Linked DNA regions of Rhodopirellula baltica SH 1. The protein of the gene in region 2 binds, or shares a complex with, the protein of the main gene of each other region. Links are inferred from orthologs where the notes say so. Each region holds a gene or a part of one and is shown on either strand. Other genes may lie near its edges.

Region 1 (3,283 bases), 1.4 Mb from region 2 along the record:
CGGTTCGATCGGTTGGACTCCGCCGGGCCAGCGCGTCGGCAGCGTGGTGGCTTCATGAGTGCCAAAGAACCACTGCGACGGATCAACCAAAACCACGTCCAGAATTCGCTGGCCGTTTTCAGCGATCTGATTGGGTCGCGCACAAGTCAGCCCGGGACCATTGGAAGCCGAACCATCGTGAAGAGCGGACCAGATTTCATCGGCAACGGCGGCGGAAACTTCGTCGATGCCAGGTTCGAAATCGAAACGCCCGATTGCAGTGCGGTCTCGGGGCCAAACGTGCAGTTGATCAAATGGCACCGTTTCGGCCGCAATGGCTTGCTGCAGTTTCTGAATCATCACTGATGAATGATCGTTCTTGGCTGATCCCAGCGAACGTGCCGCAGTTCGAATGAAGACTCCGGTTGGTGGCCGCTTGGGTTGATCGTGCTTGGCAGTGACAAAACCGGGACGCGAAAATGCGAGCCGCCAGCCTTCATTGGCAATCTGTTCTTTGACCAAAGTCTCAGCGCCGTGGGCGCAGCACATCATTGCAAAGGAACTTTGTTCGTTGCGGCTTTGCGAGTTTGGATCGTCGGTCAAAGGGAATCCGAAGCAGAGGAGGTTGGTCGAGAAGATTCGTTGTCGGATGACGCACGTTTGTCAACAGACGCAGACGATTTAGTTTGAGAGAGCGAGTTGTTCTCGAGGTGGGCAAGGACCAATGCCAAGTCCGCCGGAGTGATTCCGCTGATTCGTTTGGCCTGGCCCAAGTTCAACGGACGAACCTTGGTCAGCTTTTCTTTGGCTTCGTTACGAAGCGGTCCGATCTTGTCGTAGTCAAACGAAACTGGGATCGACTTTTCGGCGTGTCGCGATTGCTTGTGAACTTCGGCTTGTTGGCGGTCGATGTAGCCCGCGTACTTGATGTCGATTGAACACTGTTCGGCTGCTTCTCGTCCGATGCCCGCCAACTCAGGGACTTGTTCAGCGATCACGTTCCAGGTCACCTCTGGTCGACGCAGATAGACGTCGCCGCGAACCGTCGGGCCCGTTTCGGGTTGGAACTTGGCTTGTTGCAGCAACTCGGTCCCGCGTTCAATCTCGGCGAGCTTTCGATGGAATCGTTCGCGTCGCGCGGCATCGATCAGGCCCAGTTCATCAGCTTGAGCCGTGAGGCGGCGGTCGGCATTGTCCTGTCGCAGCAGCAGCCGATATTCGGCTCGGCTGGTGAACATTCGGTAAGGCTCGTCGGTGCCGCTGGTCACCAAGTCATCAACGAGCACGCCAATGTAAGCGTCTTGCCGAGAGGGTACCCATGGCGTCTTGGACGCAGCCGTTCTCGCTGCGTTCAGGCCCGCGATCAAGCCTTGTCCGGCGGCTTCTTCGTATCCGGTGGTGCCGTTGATTTGGCCGGCAAAGAACAGCCCCGAGACGGATTTGGATTCGAGGTGTGGCCACAACTGAGTCGGCGGGCAGTAGTCGTACTCAACCGCATAGCCGTAACGCATGATCGCGGCCTTTTCCAAACCTGGAATGCAGCGGAACATCGCGTCTTGAACGTCTCGGGGCAGGCTGGTTGAGATCCCGTTGACGTAGACCTCACAAGTTTGTCGGCCTTCCGGTTCCAAGAACAGCTGGTGGCTGGATTTGTCGGCGAAGCGGACCACTTTGTCTTCGATCGATGGACAGTATCGCGGGCCGCGAGAATCGATTTGGCCGCTGTACATCGGAGCCCGATCCAAGTTCGCTCGGATCAAGTCATGCACACGTTCGTTGGTATGAGCGATGTGGCAAGCCATCTGTGGTGAGCTGATCGCGTCATTGAGATAGCTGAATGGTTGCGGGTCATCGTCACCGGGTTGCTCTTCCAATCCCGAGTAATCGATTGTTCGAGCGTTGAGTCGTGGCGGCGTTCCGGTCTTGAATCGATCCAGCGTGAAACCCATGCCTTTCAGCGCGCCGCTGAGTCCGGCCGTGGTTCCTTCTCCCGCTCGTCCTCCCGCGGATTGCGATTTGCCCGTGTGCATGATCGCTTGCAAGAACGTCCCGGTCGTCAGAATCACGGTCGGCGCGTGGTAAACCGCATCTCCGCGAACTCGCACACCAATCACCCGTTGGTTTGCCAAGCGGTCCTGTCCATCGGCGATCGGTTCGGTGATCAGGTCCTCGACGGTTTCTTGCCGGAGGTCCAAATTGTCTTGGGTTTCAATCCGATATTTGATGAAGTTTTGATAGGCCTTTTTGTCCGCCTGAGCACGCGGGCTGTGCATCGCCGGTCCTTTGCGGCGGTTGAGCATCCGAAACTGGATCCCTGTTGCGTCGATCGCTTCGCCCATCAGGCCGCCCAGTGCGTCGACTTCGCGAACGATTTGACCTTTCGCCACGCCGCCGATCGCTGGGTTGCAGGACATTTGCCCAACCGTATCCAGGTTGGTCGTCAGGAGTGCGGTTTTCGCACCCAGACGTGCTGCAGCGGCGGCGGCTTCTGTTCCCGCGTGACCGGCTCCGATAACGACGACATCGTAGTCGTAGCGATTTTGAGGATTGTTAGCGGTCAATGGTTGAAGTCCACAGTCGGGAAACGCCGATGTTCGAAACACGGATTGTCAATGCGCGGTGACGCTCGAGTTGACGCCAAACGAATTCACGCCAACCCAAATTTTGACCAAACCATGCGATTTGACCAGCACCAAAGTCGTTTGATTCGTCGCTCCACCGCGTTTCGGCGGGCATTGGTTGCGGCAATGGTGACGGCAGGATTGGCCGGTGGCACGGTCGCGGATTCGCGTGCCACCTCGGCACAAGAAGTTGCCGATGTGATCATGAATTCGGACTCGTTCCAGATCCCGTTCAACATTGCGACAGCAGGAACAGCGCCCGTCGAGGTGCAATTGTACGTGGCGGTTCCCGCAAACCAACCCAATCCGGCGGATCAGACGGAAACATCTCGCGAGAACGTCCCGGCGACGCAATCGGGGCCATTGCCTCAGCAGAACCCATACACCCAAGCCGGTGCCCGGACATCGGTGGCAATTGCCCCCGGGCAGTGGAAGTTGTTGGATCGGCAGCCGCCGGACGCTCGGCAGTTTCACATTCGGGAATCCGGCGAAGGGACGTTTTGGTTCGCCACCCGTACGGTGGACGCCAATGGTCGGCCATTTCCACCGGGACCAATTGTTCCTGAGTTGAAAGTCGTGGTTGATACGCAAGGACCGCAAATCGATCTGGAAGCGGATTCCGACGCCGATGGCCGCGTTGTTGCGAAGTTCACAATTCGTGATGCAACAGAAACTCGCCAGCT
Region 2 (3,324 bases):
TAAAAAAGCTCGATGTGATCACCGAGTTCGCGGGACAGGAATTTCGCAAAGCAATTGATCTTCGCGAAGCAATCGAACGAGAACCCGTTGGTTCAACCCAAACATTGAAAGTGATTCGCAAAGGCGAAGAGATCGAGCTCGAAGCCATCCTGGCTCCGGTCGATGATCCAACCGCTACGCCAGATGACGAAGCCGAAGAAGAATGATCGAACACACGTCGGTCGGTGCACTTCAACGAGGCTCGCGCTGAATTTGACGCAAGCCTCTCGTACAAACATCGTGAAGCGTGCGCATCCTTCACTCCGTGGCAGCTCGCTTCGGCAGCACCCAATTCGGACGAGGGAAATGGCACGTGTAGCCATTTGGCACTTTCTCGAGGTAGTCCTGGTGCTCCGGCTCGGCTTCCCAAAAATCGCTGACCGGTTCGACTTCGGTCACCACTTTGCCCGGCCATAAACCCGAGGCGTTCACATCTGCGATCGTGTCCAACGCGATTTGCTTCTGCTCCTCATCGACATAGTAAATTGCGGAACGGTATGACGGACCGCGATCATTGCCCTGACGGTTGGGCGTGGTTGGGTCATGGATCTGAAAAAAGAACTCCAGTAACTGACGATAACTCGTCTTCTCCGGATCAAACAGAATCTCGATGCCCTCGGCGTGATTGCCATGATTGCGGTACGTCGCGTTGGGGACTTCGCCGCCGGTGTATCCCACCCGGGTGGACTCAATGCCAGGCAGCTTGCGAATCAAGTCCTGCATGCCCCAGAAACATCCGCCTGCTAACACCGCTCGCTCTGTCATGACTTATCTCCATTGAATTTGATCGGATAATGCATCGTCTTCCAGCCCGCGTGGATTACTCCACAGGTTGGAAGACGATGCCATGTTCTATTTGCCAATGCAAAACCGGCCGAACACACGGTCCAGAATATCATCCGTGTAGACCTGACCGGTCACTTCACCGATCGCCTCAACAGCGAGACGCATCTCAGCGGCAACCAGTTCGTGTCCCGCGGCTTGCTCCGTCCACTGTATCGCTTGGGCCAGATGCTCTATCGCGGCGGCCAAAGAATCTTGGCATCGAGCCGCTGTGCCGATCACGCTGCCCGTCTCGCCAGCATCACGCTGCTCCGCGAATTGGACAAGTCGCTCGATCAAGGAATCAACACCGGTACCCGACTCACTGCTCACAGCCAAATCAGCTCGCATCGATTCGCCGTTCCAATCCGTCGGCATCAAGTCACGTTTGGTTGCCACACAAATCAGTTGCGCCGATCGCTTCGCTTCAGCTAAAACTGCATTGGGGCTTTTTAGAGATTCAAAACCATCCCCGCCGGTCGCATCAATGCACCAAACATGCACGTCGGCTCCCCGCGCTGCCTCAGCGGCTTGCAGTTGAGCTTCTTGAGAGATCGGTGCCTCCGGGTCGGACTCCTCTCTGGATTCCGATCCCGCCGTGTCGATCAATTGAAACGAGTGGCCGCCCCAACTCGACTCGACAGTCACCAAATCCCGAGTCGTCCCGGCTTGATCTGTCACGATGGCCGACTCGGTTCGAGACAACACATTCAGCAACCGGCTCTTCCCGGCATTCGGCAACCCTCGCAAGACAACACGAATCGTTGACGATGCACCGCCGCGATCGCTCAGTTGAGAACGGGTCTGCAGAAGCAGCGAGCGAAGTTCGTCGAGCCTTTGAATCAGGGCTTCGTCTGAAATGAACTCGATGTCTTCGTCGACGAAATCCAATCCAGCCTCGACATCGGCCAACAAGTCCAACAGTGTTGAACGTGCCGCTTGCAGTGGCCGCGAAAGGTTACCGGCTAATTGTGAAAGAGCCTGATCGAGCGTGCCGCGGTCTTCCGCTTCGATGACACCGAGCACGGCTTCGGCTTGCGTCAGATCCAATCGCCCGGCGAGAAACGAACGCATCGTAAATTCGCCAGGTCGAGCTGCTCTAGCTCCCGCACGAATTGCCGCGTCCAAGCTGGACTGCAGCAGCGGTGCGGAACCGATCAGATGCAACTCAGCCGACGGTTGGCCCGTGTAACTGCGTTGCGTGGGCCAAACCATCACATCGACCTCGATCGCACCGAGTGGCTCTCCGAGAGAGAGCGTTTTCGAGCTTCGAAAAGGACGTCGACCGCTGGCTTCGTCCGTGTCCAACACCTTCATCCGACACAGCACATCGATACAGTCGTGGCCCGATAACCGAACGATCCCGCGAGGAGCGGGAGTCATCGGCGATGCAATGGCGGCGATGGTGTCGTCCGCTTCTGATGTCACCGTGCTGCCACACCCGCGGCATCGGGTGCCAAACTCCGATCACCCGCATTCACATCGGGGCGAACACGATTGGCAATGTTTGCCGCACTGCCCGACACACTCGGCCCAGCGTCCTCCAACGCGTCCAAGACCATCTGCTGAGAAACCAAATCACGAAGCACGATCGGTTCGGCAGGAGACTTCCCTGGGTAAATCGCCAGCACTGGAATCGATCGGCTCTGCAGTTCCTTCAACTTCGCTTCGATCTCCGCGTCTTGATCCGTCCAATCAGCCAGCATTGGCACCGCATCCAACTCTTCGATCAATTGACGGGTTGGTTCGGTATTGAGCGCGACGTTGTAGTTCACGATGCAGTTCACACACCACTTGGCGGTGAAGTCGATCATGACCGTGCGGCCTTCGGCTTGATATTGTTTCAGCTTGGCTTCGTCATAAGGCTGCCACGCGATTGTCTTCACACCTTCGGCAGGCTCAGGTGCAGGGCCTAACCAGTGGAAAGCAGCGACACCGATGACAACGGCCGACGCGATTCCACCCGACCAAGCATACATGCGTGATTGCAGGCTGCTCCAACTAGGAACTTTGCCGATGATCCAGCAACCAAACCAAACACCGATCAAGGCCACAAACACGGGCAGCTTGTCACCGTCGCTGAATTGGTTGAAGAAAAATGCAACAGTTCCCAGGAACAAGAACGCGAGGAACTCTTTCAGTGTTTCCATCCAAGTGCCGGGCTTGGGCAACCACGCCACCAATGACGGCCAAATGCCGATCATCAAATAAGGCAATGCCATGCCGACTCCCACAATCATGATGACCGCGATGGTTTGCAGACTGGTCAACGCGAATGTCAGCCCCAAAATCCCGCCCAGCAACGGACCACTGCAGGGTGTTGCCAAGACAGTCGCGAACACACCTTTGAAGAACGCACCGGTGTAGCCTTCGCGTTGCTGCAAAGCCTGCGAAGTCTTGCCCGCCGCCATCCCGGGAACCGGAATTTCCCAAACGCCGAGATAGCTCAGTGCCATCGCGAAC

The links.
Region 1: the proteins of RB_RS24635 (region 2) and mnmG are in contact, whole or in part, in a solved structure (PDB 9HIP), measured with the Escherichia coli proteins. The link is inferred for Rhodopirellula baltica SH 1 from one-to-one orthologs.

Annotation. Positions count from the first base shown.
Region 1 is NC_005027.1:4,946,832-4,950,114, reverse strand. Bases 81-3,039 are described here. They hold mnmG (tRNA uridine-5-carboxymethylaminomethyl(34) synthesis enzyme MnmG), read right to left. Parts: upstream 2,583-3,039; coding sequence 579-2,582; downstream 81-578. Other genes in these bases: RB_RS18915 (hypothetical protein), read left to right, coding at 2,592-3,039; RB_RS18925 (SAM-dependent methyltransferase), read right to left, coding at 81-582. Also shown: more of RB_RS18925, read right to left, coding at 1-80; more of RB_RS18915, read left to right, coding at 3,040-3,283. UniProt on the Escherichia coli protein: NAD-binding protein involved in the addition of a carboxymethylaminomethyl (cmnm) group at the wobble position (U34) of certain tRNAs, forming tRNA-cmnm(5)s(2)U34.
Region 2 is NC_005027.1:6,394,078-6,397,401, reverse strand. Bases 91-3,090 are described here. They hold RB_RS24635 (tRNA uridine-5-carboxymethylaminomethyl(34) synthesis GTPase MnmE), read right to left. Parts: upstream 2,290-3,090; coding sequence 892-2,289; downstream 91-891. Other genes in these bases: RB_RS24630 (protein-disulfide reductase DsbD family protein), read right to left, coding at 2,286-3,090; msrA (peptide-methionine (S)-S-oxide reductase MsrA), read right to left, coding at 298-804; RB_RS24645 (S1C family serine protease), read left to right, coding at 91-206. Also shown: more of RB_RS24645, read left to right, coding at 1-90; more of RB_RS24630, read right to left, coding at 3,091-3,324. UniProt on the Escherichia coli protein: Exhibits a very high intrinsic GTPase hydrolysis rate. Involved in the addition of a carboxymethylaminomethyl (cmnm) group at the wobble position (U34) of certain tRNAs, forming tRNA-cmnm(5)s(2)U34.